Pelagibaculum spongiae: one gene and its partner. The protein of the gene in region 1 interacts with the protein of each later gene in a pairwise test. Links are inferred from orthologs where the notes say so. Each region holds a gene or a part of one and is shown on either strand. Other genes may lie near its edges.

Evidence for each region.
Region 2: the proteins of DC094_RS14305 (region 1) and rpsB interact in binary tests that used the Escherichia coli proteins (3 or more experiments, as listed by UniProt). The link is inferred for Pelagibaculum spongiae from one-to-one orthologs.

The regions. Positions count from the first base shown.
Region 1 is NZ_QDDL01000006.1:22,404-30,685, reverse strand. The notes cover bases 3,355-6,286. They hold DC094_RS14305 (RNA-binding S4 domain-containing protein), read right to left. Parts: upstream 5,044-6,286; coding sequence 4,666-5,043; downstream 3,355-4,665. Other genes in these bases: gspC (type II secretion system protein GspC), read left to right, coding at 5,459-6,286; hslO (Hsp33 family molecular chaperone HslO), read right to left, coding at 3,737-4,606. Outside these bases: pckA (phosphoenolpyruvate carboxykinase (ATP)), read right to left, coding at 1-1,039; DC094_RS14315 (phosphoenolpyruvate carboxykinase (ATP)), read right to left, coding at 1,582-3,180; more of gspC, read left to right, coding at 6,287-6,418; type II secretion system secretin GspD, read left to right, coding at 6,460-8,282. UniProt on the Escherichia coli protein: Involved in the recycling of free 50S ribosomal subunits that still carry a nascent chain. Binds RNA more specifically than DNA. Binds with very high affinity to the free 50S ribosomal subunit. Does not bind it when it is part of the 70S ribosome.
Region 2 is NZ_QDDL01000011.1:30,251-38,373, forward strand. The notes cover bases 2,351-5,123. They hold rpsB (30S ribosomal protein S2), read right to left. Parts: upstream 4,223-5,123; coding sequence 3,479-4,222; downstream 2,351-3,478. Other genes in these bases: pyrH (UMP kinase), read right to left, coding at 2,351-2,510; tsf (translation elongation factor Ts), read right to left, coding at 2,513-3,388; map (type I methionyl aminopeptidase), read left to right, coding at 4,424-5,123. Also shown: DC094_RS18740 (phosphatidate cytidylyltransferase), read right to left, coding at 1-415; uppS (polyprenyl diphosphate synthase), read right to left, coding at 408-1,163; frr (ribosome recycling factor), read right to left, coding at 1,216-1,773; more of pyrH, read right to left, coding at 1,770-2,350; more of map, read left to right, coding at 5,124-5,224; glnD ([protein-PII] uridylyltransferase), read left to right, coding at 5,232-7,952; DC094_RS22200 (hypothetical protein), read right to left, coding at 8,029-8,123. UniProt on the Escherichia coli protein: Required for ribosomal protein bS1 (rpsA) to bind to the 30S subunit.

The DNA of each region.
Region 1 (8,282 bases):
CGGGCTTAACAATATTTTCGATGTGATGGATCGGATAAGAAACCCGAGTATTTTCAGTTTTAGAGCCATCGTCAAAATCGATTTTTCCATCTTCTGTTACCGACACATTTTCCAATAACGCATCACGCCTAATTGCATGATAAATATCTGGCTCAGCTTCAGCAGATAAATTAATCGTTTTCGCGTAACAACCGCCTTCAAAGTTGAAGATACCGTCGTCATCCCAACCATGCTCATCATCACCAATTAGCTCGCGCTTTGGATCAGTTGACAGGGTGGTTTTACCGGTGCCAGACAAGCCGAAGAAAATGGCGGTGTCACCTTCTTTACCAACGTTTGCAGAGCAATGCATTGAAGGCATGCCGCGCAAAGGCAGGTAGTAATTCATCATGGCGAACATGCCTTTCTTCATTTCGCCGCCGTACCAGGACCCACCTATAACCTGCATTTTTTCAGTCAAGTTAAATACGGTGAATACTTCTGAATTCAAGCCTTGTTCTTGCCACTTGTCATTAGTGGTCTTAGAGCCATTCATAACAATGAAGTCCGGCTCGTAAGTTTCTAACTCCTCAGCAGAAGGTCGGATGAACATATTAGTTACGAAGTGCGCCTGCCAAGCTACTTCCATAACAAAGCGTACTTTTAAACGAGAATCTGGGTTGGCACCACAATAGGCATCAACAACAAATAAGCGCTTGCCGGTGAGCTGATCAGCCACTCGACTTTTAAGGTAATCCCAAGTTTCAGCTGAAATGGGTTTATTGTCATTTTTTGCTTTTTCGGATGTCCACCACAATGTATCGCGGGTGACGTCATCTAAAACAATATATTTATCTTTTGGGGAACGACCGGTAAAGATGCCTGTATCGACAGATACTGCACCCATTTCAGTTACAATACCTTTTTCGAAACCTTCAAGATCTGGACGAGTTTCTTCTTCAAATAACTGCTCATAAGACGGATTATGAATAATTTCTTGAGCGTCAGTAATGCCGTAATTATTTAAATCGGCTTTTACCTTTTCCACGAGAGTAGCCATCTGTTTCTCCTGGTAAAAAAAAGAAGTTTGTTATTACCGTTAAAAGTCTGGTTATTATTTTATCTCGAAAGTGGTAGTTATATAAGACTTGAATCAAATGTCTTAGCAACATATTAATAAATGTCTTACCAATTACTCATTTTCGCTGCGCAGGTCAATATTTTCATATTTTACTGAGATTTTTAAAATCAGCTTTTTAATCTATTAAATCGGTTATTTTTCGCTTTTTAAACGAATTATTCCCGCACTGTCACCTGAGCGTTTTTTCTCATTCGTTTTGCAACGAAGTTCGGATTCGAAGTTGCTAAAAAGCGAATACTGCTTTGAACACAACCTGAATCTAACCCGAAACCAGACTGAATGAAGAAACCCCACTGAACCAGAAGGTTAGTTCTGGCAGCCAGCGGGGCTTATTATACATAACTAATCTGAAAATCCGGTGATTGTGAAATAAAAATAATGAATATTCATCATTCATCGAATCAAGATTACTAATTTGCCAGTCTCAGTTATCTAAGCTTATTGCTGTTTGGTATAGCAAGCTAAATCATATTCAAACCTGCATCTTCTATCTGATGTGCCACTTCAAAGCGACTAAAATTCACTTTGAATTCTTGGCAAAGATTTTCTGCTGCTCTTAAATAGCTCACCTTATCTGGCCATGCGTTGGCTGGATCCAAATCCAAAGGATCAATACCTTCTATCGCGACAGGTACTTGTAAATCGATATGATCCAAAGAATGGAATCCTTGCTGTTCTAGTTCACCACTTAAAATAGCCGTAATTATTGTGCGGGTTTGCTGCAAGCAATAACGCTTACCAAGTGGATTACCACCGTGGCTTGCACTTGGCACTCCGCCTTTCCAACCGGTGTTTACCATATATACTGTGGTTTCGCTGGATTCTAATTTATTGAATAGTTGTTCAGCATAAATACCGGCAGGACGTGGGAAGAAAGGTGCACCAAAACAACTAGAGAAGGTTGGCGTGTAGCCATTGTTATGGTTTATTTCTGAATCTCCAACGGTAGCGGTATATCCACTCAGATAATAATAAGCCGCTTGAGCTTTATTTAAACGAGTGACCGGAGGAAGTACTCCGCTGCAATCACAGCTTAAGAAAATTAATACGTCAGGCTGCCCAGCAACTGGCGGCTTAACCCGATTTCTAATCGCAGATAGCGGGTAGGTCGCCCGAATATTTTCGGTAATTCTGATATTAGTGAAGTCTGGCTCACCATGATGGTCGAGAACCGCATTCTCTAGAATAGCACCTTGCTTGATCGCATCAAAAATGACCGGCTGTTCTTCTTCAGTAATAAATGCACAGCGGGCATAGCAACCATTTTCCAGGTTAAATACCCCATCATCGCTCCAGCCATGCTCATCATCACCGATTAAATCTCGGCCATCATCTGAGATCAGGCAGGTTTTACCTGTAGCAGATAAGCCCAGCATCATGGCGACCTTGCCATCTTTATCTTGGCTGGCAGCAGCATGTAGCGGCAAAACGCCTTTCATGGGCAGCAGGTAATTTTGAACTGTGAAAATAGCTTTCTTGATTTCAGCGGCATAATGCATACCGAGTAGTAAAATACGCCGACCTGAAAAATCAATAATAGTCGCCGCATCGCTATGTACGTGATCTCGCATTGGGTCACAAACAAAACCTGGCAAGCAGAGCATTTCCCAATTGCTTTGCTCAATTTCAGGCCGAACCAGTAAGTGGTCAGCTAACAGCTGGTGCCATGCCAGTTCAGTAGTAATTCGAATATTCAAACCATGCTGGGTATGTTGTCCACTGCGCCAAATGCCACTGTAGCTTTCTGGCAATTGCTGTAGATAATCTTCCGCTTGCAGCCATAAATTATCAAAATACAACGGCTCCATTGGCCGATTCACTTCACTCCAGTCAATGGCTTGTTGTGCCTCACCTGGATGACAAACAATAAACCGATCTTGCGGTGAACGGCCGGTTCTTGGCCCGGTATTTACCACCAGACTTCCTTGCTTGGATAATTCGCCTTCACCTCGGCTAATCGCCTGCTGTAACAGTTCAGGAGCAGTCAGATTGATATGGCAAGCGTGGGCAGAAACGGTTTTTTCATGTTTTGCGGCTAGCTGTGATGCGGTCATAGTCATGGCTGAATACTTCTACTGTTGAGCAACATGCTTATATCTCAAATTGCTTTGGGTATAAGTAGCATGCGCTAGGTTTCATGTAGATGATCATCTGACTGTGCCGTTGCTGTTTGCTGGCTCAAGCTAGATGGTGGATCATCTGGAAGCGTTAGCAATTTTGGTTTGACCATTTCAGATTATCTTTCACGAACATGGAAAGAAACGAAAACGAACTTTGAAAAGATGACCGAAAAGCGTTGTTTTTTTCTGAGCAATCGTAGTACATTAAAAAGATTTGTAAGATATTGCCACAATTGGAAAAAGTATAATTTAAGCCGTTTGTGAAATGTATCTAATATCAAATAGTTAACGATAAGATCACTCTGATACTTGAAAGACTTAACCAACTGAAAAACAATAATTTTGTTTTTTTATGTTTTTTTTGAAATGATAAAAAAAGCCTGCTTGTTTTTAATAAAACAAAGCAGGCTTTCAGATAGTGCTTTTCCAGCTGTCGCTTGATCGACTTTTTAGGGAAAAGGCGATTATTATAAATGCATTATTACGGCGGCATTCTTTATTTAGCAGCTTTCAAACTGGTCACATCAAAACTGTAAGTCTGATTACAGTACTCGCAGTTAGCGTGAATCTGTCCTTTTTCATCCTGAATTTCATCTAGATCCGTTTCAGACATTGCAGATAAGCTAACGGCCAAACGCTCTTTTGAGCAGCGACAGCTAAATTGAATTGGTTTAGGGTCAAACAATCTGACACCATATTCGTGGAACAAGCGGTGCAATATCACGCTTTCAGGCAAGTGCAGTAACTCTTCTTTTTTCAGTGTTGCTGCCAAGGCCACCACGGTATTCCATAAATCACTTTCTTCGGTGGTTACATCTGCTGCTCTGGCATTATTTGCGCTTTCTGGCATTGCCTGCAGCATAAAACCAGCAGCAATTTCACCATCACAAGCCAATTGAATATGGGTCGGTAATTGCTCAGAGCGCTGGAAGTAGTCTTCTAGGCATTTGGCCATATCTGGTTTTTCTAGTGGTACCAAACCCTGCCATGGTTCGCCTTTTTCAGGCTGCAGCGTAATAACCGCTTGGCCTTTACCTAGCAAATCGATCAACTTGCCTTTCTTTGGCATGTCTTGATAGCGAGCAACTGCGCGCACCTTGCCATCGCTCGTGCATTCAGCGGCCAGAATTCGTAAATTGCCCTGCCCCTGAAATTGTAAAATTAACTGACCTTCAAATTTAATCGTGGCGCTTAGTAGAGATGCCGCAGCCATGGCTTGGCCAATCAGCTGATTAACGATTGGTGGATAATCGTGGCTAGCGATTGCCTGTTTGTAGCTCTTGTCCAGCTGAGTGATTTCACCTCGAACTTGGCTACTTTCAAATAAGAAACGGTTCAACTGGTCATACTGAATTTGTTGCGTCATAACTGCGGTCTAGTCCAATAAATTACTAGGTCTGTTCACTAAAAATAAACATGGCCCGATTAAGAATTCTTGAAACGATCCAACTGGCGACGATCACGCTTAGTCGGACGTTCATGCTGCTGGTGCATATTAACCAATTTACGTTCCTGAGCTTTAGTCTCACGAACTTCAATACTTTTGGCTGTTTCTTGATAAAGCTTTTGCGCTTCAGGGGCTGGGCCACGTCGATCATGAATCTTCATGATATGAACCGTTTTACGATCAAAACCCTGAACCAGTTGTACTTCGGCATTCAGTTCTATGTGGCGACTCGCTTTTACTCGAGCACCATTATAATGAACCTTGCCACCCTCTATTGCGTCTCTGGCTAGCCCACGGGTTTTATAAAATCTCGCTGCCCATAGCCATTTATCTAGGCGAACTTTTTGCTGTTCCATTTCTGATTTCCAGCAATCACAATTGCGGTAGATTATACCCAAACCAGCTCAAGATGCAGAACTGCCATCTTGGACTGGTTTGGTGAATATATGAAAGTAGCTAGCCGTTGATTGAAATATGAAAAAAATAATCAAAAGCCGCTTGGATAAACTCATACTGTAGCTGATTAGAAACAGTCTCCGATTCGCCCTGACCTGCCAAAAACTGTGCTTTAAATCACCTTGAGAGATTTAGTCTGTCGCCATTATTGCCAAGCTGGCAGTTACGGCACATCTTTCATGTATGTGGCAACAACATGGCAATAACAGCTGCAACTGCTCTGACGAATAGGTCATAAGATCCTTTTGTGGTAGGGACAACTGCTAAATAAATCTGTTAGGCTTGGCTGCTCATTTTAGGGATCAATATAACTGCATGAAGCTGGCAGATAACGCTAGGGCTTTAGTTGCCGGTTCAAATCGGTGGCCTACTCAAAAACTTACACTTCCTATCAGTCTGCTGCTGGGTGTTGGCTTATGCTGGCAACTTGCCCAGACCACTTGGCTATTGCTGCCACTTCCACAACCGGAAGTCACTGGTAATACGCACAATGTATCGATAGTTTCTCAGGTGAAAAACAGCAATCAAGGGCCAACTTTGGCATCTGTTGCATCGAGTAGCTTGTTTGGAAAAGCCGACGTAACGGCTAAAGCTTCTCAGCCTGAACCCAAGCCGATTGAGCCCGTTCCCGATGACATTCCAAAAACCACATTAAACCTGAAACTATTTGGCATCATTACTTATGATGATCAAGGTAATGGTTCGGCGGTTATACAGGGCAGCGGTAAACAAAAGCATTACAGCAACGGCGACCAAATTAAAGGTAGTGGCTCGGTGGTTCTGCATTCGGTATATGCCGACAAAGTCATCTTAAGTCGCAACGGAAAGCTGGAAGCATTGGAGTTAAGCCGCAAGCTAGCGGCCAAAAATAGCCCAAGCACCAGTAAAAATCGCTCTAGCGCATCAAACAGCAATAATTCTAACGCCAGAGTCATAGATAAGCGTGGCGACAGCTCGCTGACCAATGATCTAGCTGGAATTAAGCAAAAGCTATCTGAAGATCCTTTATCCGTTATTAATCTAATTCGCGCGACGCCTGTATTTAAAAGCGGTCAACTACAAGGCTTTAGAGTGAGTCCTGGCAGTGATCGTCAATTATTCCGCCGCGCCGGATTAAGACGAAATGATCTAGTTACTAATATTAATGGTGTGCAATTAGATGATCAGCAAAAAGCGCTAGGCTTATTAGCCGACATCCAGCAAGCATCAGAATTATCGATATCGGTCGAGAGAAACGGTCGACCTCTTCAACTTACTTTCTCTCTGACCAATTAATTTTGCGATCAGGCGACATTACAGGAGCAAAGCCTGCAGCCATGAATTCAAAGCTACTTAAAAATTGTTTTGCAGCAGGTGCTTTGGCACTGTGCTTGGCAATCTCATCACCCGCTATGGCTCAGGCCGGAGAAGGCTGGACCTTAAATCACGATAATGCTGATATTCGAGCTGTGATCGGTCAGGTAGCAGAAATTACTGGTAAGAATTTTGTCATTGACCAACGCGTCAAAGGCAAGATTACCGTTATTTCTAACACCAGCATGGGCAAGAACGACGTTTACCAAGTATTCCTGTCGATTCTGCGAGTTCATGGTTATGCCGCAGTAGAAACCGGTAATGTCATTAAAATCATTCCTGAATCGGGTGCCAAGCAAGACAGCGTACCGGTACTAGATGCCAACAGCAGCAGCAGTAATAGTTCAGGCGATAACGTGGTGACTCGCGTATTGCAGGTAAATAACGTTGCAGCAGCACAATTAGTTCCGATTCTGCGTCCATTAGTACCTCAACAAGGTCACTTGGCAGCTTATCCGCCTACTAACGTTATTATCATTTCTGATCGTGCCGCCAACATCGAACGACTGACCAATATTATTCGCCGTATCGACAAAGCTTCCGATGAACAAGTTGATGTAGTTCGGCTAGAAAACGCTTCTGCTAAAGAAGTGGTTCGGGTGGTTTCTGATTTATATAAATCAACCAATAAAGGCAGCCGTTCTAAAAATGCCACACCTAAAATGGTGGCTGATGAACGCACTAACTCCATTTTGCTTACCGGTGATTCTTCAGACAAATTACGCCTAAAGGCATTAATTGCCCATCTAGATTCACCACTGGAGCAATCGGGAAATACCCGTGTTATCTACCTGAATTACGCCAATGCTGAAAACCTGGTTAAGGTATTAACCGGCGTTAAAGATTCACTAAGTAATAAAAGCAGCAAGAAAAAAAGCACTGCCAACAGCAAAGAAGTCAGCATTTTATCTGACGAAAGCCTCAACGCTTTGGTGATTACTGCACCACCGGCTTTAATGCGTTCACTACAAGATGTGATTCGTAAACTGGATATTCGCCGCGCTCAGGTTTTGGTTGAAGCGATTATTGTCGAGCTAGATGAAACGCAAGCTGACAGACTCGGTGTTCAGTGGTTATTTGATGGCACCCCAGGCGGTTCAGGCCCAGTCGGTTCAATCAGTTTCGGTGGTCAAGGTTCTATTTTAAGTCTGGCGGGAAATATTGCATCAGGTAACGCTGCAGGTGCCGCGAGCGCTTTGGGTGAAGGTGCCGGTATTATTCTCGGTGACTTTAACCGTAAGGGTATCGATTTTGGTGTGTTAATTAATGCATTAAAGGGCACTGGCGCTGGTAACATTCTTTCTACTCCTTCTTTAACCATGCTGGATAACGAAGACGCTGAAATTATTGTTGGCCAGAACGTTCCTTTTGTTACCGGTTCTACCACCAGCAGCACTAACACCAATCCTTTCACGACGATTCAGCGTGAAGATATCGGTATCACATTAAAAGTTACCTCTCAAATTAATAAGGGTAACTCGGTGCGAATGGAGATAGAGCAAGAAGTCTCTTCACTGGCACCTTCTTCTACTGGTGCATCTGACTTGATCACCAACAAGCGTTCAATTAAAACCACCGTACTGGTCGATAACAACCACACGATTGTTTTAGGTGGTTTGATTCGTGACGATATACGTGAGTCCGTTTCTAAAGTGCCACTGTTAGGTGATATTCCATTCCTCGGTGCGTTATTTCGTTATCGCAGTGTCACCACCAGCAAATCGAATTTGATGGTATTCATCAAGCCAACCATTATTCGTGATGCTGAAACACAGAATGGTATCTC
Region 2 (8,123 bases), on another replicon or contig:
GCATCATTGCTTTTAGCAAGACCACCGACAACCAAGTAGCTGGAATTAATAACACACCTGCTGCTGCAATAATCGCCCGATCCGGTCCATTTTCGCCATCAAAGGTTAAGACCTTTGCCACGGCCCATACCCAACAAATCGATGCTACTGACATTAAAACGAGCACCCAGTCCTGATCAAACCAAGTCTCTGGTGCTGGAGCAAAAATCGCCATAGCGACAATCGCACCACCGACCAATCCACCATAGCCAAGCTTTTGTACTTTACCCATCCCGGCCAAATTAGCCCATTCCCATGCTGCTGGCACGCAAAATAGCGATAAAATCATTCCAAGAACTGCCGGTGAAGCGGCAAAAATTGCGGTCAAAACAGGGACCGCTAAAACCACTGCAGTAATAAATCTTTGCTTAAGCATTATTTTTTTCTACCTGTGCGGAGGTCATGCCAAAACGGCGCTGGCGGGATTGATATTCTGCTACAGCATCAGCAAAGCTCTGCTCATCAAAATCCGGCCACAAAACAGGGGTAAAATAGAATTCACTGTAGGCAAGCTGCCATAACAGGAAATTACTGATTCGTTGTTCTCCCCCAGTACGAATCAATAAATCGGGCAACGGCAGATCAGCCATTTGAATATGCTTGGAAAGTGCTTCAGGAGTGATTTGTTCAGGTTGAATATCACCAGCTTGGACTGATCTGGCTAACTTCTGAGCCGCCTGGGCGATATCCCATTGCCCGCCATAATTGGCTGCAATAACGAGTTCTAGCGTTTGGCAATGTGCAGTACTAGCAATTGCCTTTTCAATTCGCTGTTGAAGCGGCACATCAAATACAGAGGTATCGCCAATAATTCTCAGCCGAATATCTCGCTCGCACAGCTCTGCAAGTTCGCTTTCCAATACATTGAAAAACAAACCCATTAGATAATTAACTTCACGTAAAGGGCGTTTCCAGTTTTCACTGCTAAAGGCAAACAGTGTTAACACTTCAACACCTGCCAGCATCGCACCTCGAATTGCGGCACGAACTGATTTAGCACCTTTGCGATGGCCAAAAACTCTTGGTCGTTTACGCTGTTTGGCCCACCGACCATTTCCATCCATGACAATGGCTACATGCCGCGGACCGGTTTGCCCCGGATCACTCAAGACCCCTGCCTCCATAAAAGAATGGCCTCCATCCAGAGGCCATTATATGCATCGCGAAATCTGAATATCAGACTTCCATCAGCTCAGCTTCTTTTGCATCAAGACGCTTATCGATTTCAGCTACATAGCGATCAGTCAGTTTTTGCACTGATTCCTGCGCTCTGCGTTCATCGTCTTCGCTGGCTTCTTTCTCTTTTACTAGTTCTTTAAAATCGCTATTAGCATCACGACGCGCATTACGCACCGATACTTTACTGTTCTCACCTTCGTGACGAACCAGCTTCACCATTTCACGGCGACGCTCTTCAGTCAGAACAGGCAATGGAACGCGAATTATTTCACCAGCAGAGCAAGGATTCAAACCTAGGTTAGACGTCATAATTGCCTTTTCAACGGCAGAAACTAACGTCTTTTCCCAAACTTGAATGGTCAATGTTCTTGCGTCACCAATACTCACATTGGCAACTTGCTTCAACGGTGTATCAACACCGTAGTAAGGCACCATAATGCCTTCTAGCAAACTTGGATGTGCACGACCTGTGCGCATTTTTGACAGGTTATGTTCAAGTGCTTCAAGCGACTTGGCCATACGCTGTTGACTGTCTTCTAGAATTTCATCGATCACGATCTGTCTCCCGAAACCAGAAACGTACCTTCAGCTTCGCCAGCGACTACCCGCTGCAATGCGCCTTGTTTGTTCATGTTGAACACACACAAAGGCATGTTGTGATCTCGACACAACGCCAAAGCAGTCAAATCCATCACTCGCAACTCTTTACTGATGGCTTCATCAAATGACAACTCATCATAACGGATCGCATCTGGATTTGTTACCGGATCATCACTGTAAACACCATCTACTTTAGTCGCCTTGAGTACCAGATCAGCTTCGATCTCAATGCCTCTCAAGGTGGCAGCAGTGTCCGTAGTAAAGAAAGGATTGCCCGTACCTGCAGAGAAAAGCACAACACGGCCTTTTTCCATATGGCGAATTGCCCGCATTCTATCGTAGCGTTCTACTACGCCACTCATAGGAATTGCTGACATTGCCAGCGCACGCAAACCAGCTCTCTCAAGGGCATCACGCATTGCCAAGGCATTCATTACCGTGGCCAGCATACCCATGTGATCACCAGTAACCCGACCGAGGCCAGCTTTTTGCAAAGCTGCGCCCCGGAACAGGTTGCCACCACCAACAACCAGACCGACCTGCACACCAAGATTCACAACCTGACGAATCTCACCGGCCATGCGATCTAGAACTTCTGGTGAAATACCAAACTCACCATTGCCCATCAACGCCTCACCGCTCATTTTGAGCAGGATGCGATTACAACTTGGTCTTTGCGCAGGTCTTGTCATGATTACTTAGCTCCAGCTACCTGAGCTGCAACTTCAGCAGCAAAATCTTCTTCAGCTTTCTCAATACCTTCGCCAACTTCCAAACGCAGGAAGCCAGTTACAGTAGCGCTTTCAGCTTTCAGCAATTTGCCAACTGTAATTGAAGGATCCTTAACGAAAGGCTGGCCCGTCAGGCTGATTTCATTCAGGAACTTGTTGATACGACCCACCATCATTTTTTCAACGATGTTTTCAGGCTTGCCTTCCATATCAGGCTGGGCCTTGATGATCTCTTTTTCCTTCTCAACAACTTCAGAAGAAACTTCTGAAGGGTCGATTACTGAAGGATTAGAAGCTGCAACGTGCATTGCAACGTCTTTAGGCAGGTCAGCTCGACCGCCACTAACAGTCGCCAGAACACCAATGCGAGCACCGTGCAGGTAGCTAGCAATGTTACCTTCGCCAGCGTCCAAGAATACCGCGCGACGAACACCGATGTTTTCACCGATTTTAGCAACCAGAGCTGCACGTACTTCTTCTACAGAACCGCCTTCGATCTGCAGAGCAGAAATTGCCTCAGCAGTATCAGCGCCAGCAGCCATAGCCGCATCAGCAACCGTGTTTACGAAGCCCAGGAAACCTTCGTCACGAGCAACGAAGTCAGTTTCACTGTTTACTTCTAACAACATGCCCTTGCTGCCTTCAACGCGACCTACGATCACGCCTTCCGCTGCAACACGACCAGCCTTTTTAGCTGCTTTAGCAGCACCAGACTTGCGCATGTTTTCAATTGCCAGTTCGATGTCACCGTCAGTAGCCTGCAAAGCTTTTTTGCAGTCCATCATGCCTGCACCAGTACGCTCACGAAGCTCTTTAACCAGCTTTGGACCGATAGCCATTGTGTCTTCCTCAAAAAAATTAAAACCGAAACCAGATATCGACAAAAAGGGGGCTAAGCCCCCTTTTTGCACAGACCGAACTAACCGAAATTACTCTGCAGCAGCTTCTTCAGAAACTTCTACGAAGCCTTCTTTTTCAGCAGCAACAGTATCGACAGCACGTGCGTCGATCAGTGCATCGGCCAGACCTGCAACATACAGCTTGATAGCGCGGATCGCGTCATCGTTGCCAGGAATGATGTAATCAACGTCAGCAGGGTTAGAGTTGGTATCAACAACCGCTACAACTGGAATACCCAGCTTCTTAGCTTCTGCGATAGCAATCTTTTCGTGGTCAACGTCAACTACGAACAGTGCGTCAGGAAGACCGCCCATATCCTTGATGCCACCCAGGCTACGATCTAACTTTTCAGTCAGGCGACGAGTATCCAGAGCTTCTTTTTTGTTCAGGCGATCCATCGTTCCGTCAGCAGCCATTGCTTCCAGATCTTTCAGACGCTTGATAGACTGACGAACTGTTTTATAGTTAGTCAGCATACCGCCCAACCAGCGGTGGTTAACGTAAGGCATGCCACAACGCGATGCTTCTTCCTTAATCACACGACCCGCTGAACGCTTGGTACCAACGAACAAGATCTTGCCTTTACGAGCAGCCATCTTGCTCAGGAAGTTTACTGCGTCATTGTAAAGAGGCAGAGTCTTCTCAAGGTTGATGATATGGATCTTGTTGCGCTCACCAAAGATGTAAGGAGCCATCTTTGGGCACCAGTAACGAGTTTGGTGTCCGAAGTGAACACCAGCTGCGAGCATGTCGCGCATGGATACATTAGCCATGTAAATCTCCAAAAAGTTTGGGGTTAAATTATGTAGCAAGTCCCAAAAGCCGACCCTGACGGGCACCCGTGGCTGATGTGTCGAATCGCTACAAGGATATTAAGAAGCAACAAGATTGCTTCTCAGCGGCGCGCTTTATACCATAACCGCCTGAAATCGACAAACCCGGACTTTTCCAGCCCTAGCTGAAGACTCTAATTTATGACCATAAAGATTAAAACTGCAGAAGAAATCGAGAAGATGCGTGTCGCCGGCAAACTAGCGGCAGAGCAACTTGAACTGATCGAACCTTATATTGTGCCGGGTGTAACCACCGACGAACTCAATGATATCTTGCACAAGCACACCATCGAAGTTCAGGACGCCATCCCGGCACCCTTGAACTATCACGGTTTTCCGAAAAGCATCTGCACTTCGGTCAACCATGTGGTCTGCCACGGCATTCCAAACAATAAACGCTTGAAAAATGGCGATGTTATCAATGTTGACGTTACCGTGATCAAAGATGGTTATCACGGCGACACCAGCAAGATGTTTTTCGTCGGCGAACCAACAATATTAGCCAGGCGCTTGACCAAGGTCACTCATGAATGTCTTTGGATCGGCATCAACCTAGTGAAACCTGGTGCACGGCTAGGCGACATCGGCGCAGCAATCCAAAAGCACGCCCACCAACATCACTACTCAGTAGTTCAAGAGTATTGCGGTCATGGTATTGGCGCAGAATTCCACGAAGAGCCTCAGGTGCTGCATTACGGCAAAGCCAACACCGGCCCTGAATTAAAACCCGGCATGATTTTTACCATTGAGCCGATGATTAATGCCGGTAAGCGACATGTAAAATTGTCAGAAAAAGACGGCTGGACGGTAACCACTAAAGATAAAAAATTATCCGCGCAATTCGAGCATACTATTCTGGTGACCGAGACTGGTTTTGAAGTGCTCACTCTCCGCAATGAAGAAAAACAACAAGACGCCTTAGAAGCAGCCACCGGAGAATAAACTTCCCATGAGCATACCCTCCGCACCATTCCAATCGCCTGAATACTTATCAAGTTATCTAGAGCAACTGGGCAGCGGAGGGTCTGAGCTCACCGGCCAACTGCAATTCGCGCTAAAAGAAACCAATCGATTACTCGAAGAAGGTTTTGCAAAGCACCAACCGGTTGAAGAGTTAGTTCGACAACGAGCTCGCTTGCTAGACCAGATCATTCTTTGCGCTTGGAAAAAACAAAGCAAGACTGGCAATAAACCGATTAGTTTGATCAGTGTTGGTGGTTATGGTCGTGGCGAACTGCACCCCCATTCTGACATCGACCTGCTGGTGTTAATGCAGCAAGCGCCAAGCAAAGAACAGTGCAAAGAGATCGAACAGTTTTTATATATTTTGTGGGATCTCGGGCTGGAAATCGGCCATGCCGTTCGCACTATTAAAGAATGCGTTAGCGTGGCTGAAAAAGATGTCACGGTCTTCACCAACTTGGTTGAAGCGCGCCAACTTTGTGATCTAGATGATTTATTCAGCCAGTTAAAATATCAATTAGATTTAGCTCAAGTTTGGCCGCCCGCTGAGTTTTTTACCGCCAAGCTCGAAGAGCAAAAACAGCGACACCATAAATTTGGTGACACCGGCTACAATCTTGAGCCAAATTTAAAAGCCAGCCCTGGTGGATTAAGAGATATTCAAACCATTGGTTGGGTAGCAAAACGACGTTTTGATACCGATTCATTTCGCGGATTAGTGCGCGAAGGTTTCTTAACCGATGAAGAATATAACGCGCTCAGCAAAGGCCAGCATTTCCTTTGGCAACTGCGCTTTGGTTTGCATTTGTTAGCCAACCGAAAAGAAGACCGGTTGATTTTTGATCATCAAAAAAACCTAGCGCAAATGCTCGGCTATGAAGACACGCCAGAAAGACTCGGCGTAGAACACATGATGAAAGAATATTTTCGCACTGTGACTGAATTATCCGAATTAAACGACATGTTACTGCAGTTATTTGAAGAAGATTTATTGTGTGATGAAAACTGCCGCACCGTCACTGAAATTAATCAGCGCTTTCAAATTCGCAACCAGCGCATCGAAGTCACTGATGAAAATGTTTTTAAAAAATCCCCCTTCGCCCTGATCGAAATATTTTTACTAATGGCACAGCAGGATGAAATCGAAGGCGTGCAAGCCACTACCATTCGATTGATTCGACAAAACCGCCATCTTATTGATCAGCAGTTTAGGGTTAACATTCAAAATCGTAGCTTTTTTATGGAGCTATTGCGCCTACCACACGGTGTTTATCGGCAACTGGTTTTAATGAAACGTTACGGCGTGCTCGGCGCATATATTCCCGAATTTGGTCAAATTGAAGGACAAATGCAATATGACCTTTTTCACAGCTACACCGTTGATGAACATACACTGATTCTGATTGAGAATTTACGTCGATTCTGGCTAGGTAAAGAATTCCCACTTTGCTGTCATATTATGCAAAACCTCGCCAAGCCTGAGCTAATTTACCTAGCGGGATTATTCCACGATATCGGTAAAGGGCGCGGCGGCGACCATTCCCAACTCGGCGCAGTTGACGCTAGAGCATTTTGCCAACGCCACGGCTTAGGCAGTTACGACTCTCGACTGGTCGCATGGTTAGTACAAAGCCATTTATTAATGTCGACCACTGCACAGCGACAAGATATTTCTGATCCCGATGTTATTCACGACTTTGCACTAATAGTCGGCGACCAAGTTCACCTAGATTATTTATATGTATTAACCGTTGCTGATATTCGAGCAACCAACGCCAAATTATGGAATAGCTGGCGTCAACATTTATTGCAGGATTTATATACCTCAACTCGCTTGGCATTACGCCGAGGCTTGAGCAATCCACAAAATAAGAGTCAGCTAATCAAAGAAACCCAAGAGAAATCTTGGATGATTCTGACCGGCCATAACGCCAGCCCAATGCGCACCCATGAATTGTGGAGCTCACTGGGCGAGGTCTATTTTATTCACCAAGATCCTCGAGCCATTGCCCGCCACACCCGGGCCATTATTAACCACAAGCAAACCAAACAGCCTTTGATTTTAGTAAGCCAGCGGGAAGATTTTGCCGGCACCGAGATATTTACTTACTTAGATAATCGCAGCCATATTTTTGCTCGCGTTACTTCCACCCTAGAAAAACTGGGTCTGAATATTGTTAGTGCTCGAATTCAGCTATCGGCTGATAATCGTCGACTGGATACTTATACCGTTCTCGATCGAGACAATCAGCCAATCTCTTCAGAATACATTTCTGAAAAAATCCACAGCCGATTACTGGCAGCACTCAGCGCAGATTCAGCCCCTTCTTTGCCGTCGCAAAGCTTCAAAACCAGAAAACTGAAACATTTCGAGAAACCCACCCGAGTGTCCTTTTCACCTGACTCCCATAACACCATGACGGTGATGGAGCTTTATGGCCTAGACCATCCCGGCTTATTGGCAAAGGTGGCAAGAACCCTGCTGGAAAATAACGCAATTATCCATAGCGCCCACATTGCAACCTATGGCGAAAAAATCGAGGATGTATTTTTCATATCTGATATGGACGGAAACCCAATCGAAGATAGTGAAAAACTCTCATTATTAAGAGAGCAGATCATCCAGCAACTAGACCCACAGGACGACGCTTCAGATAATGATTCAGATTTAGTACAGCAAGCCTGCAGCCAAGGAATTGATATTTAGCCGTCAGGCAATGCACGAACACAATAAAAAAGGGCCGTCACTATGACAGCCCTTTTTTACTTAATTCTGCAAATGACTAGTTATAACCGGCAATATAACTCTCATTACTTTGCTGGGCACAAGCGACCAATTCGATCAACGCTTGTTGATCATGACTAATATTTTCGACCG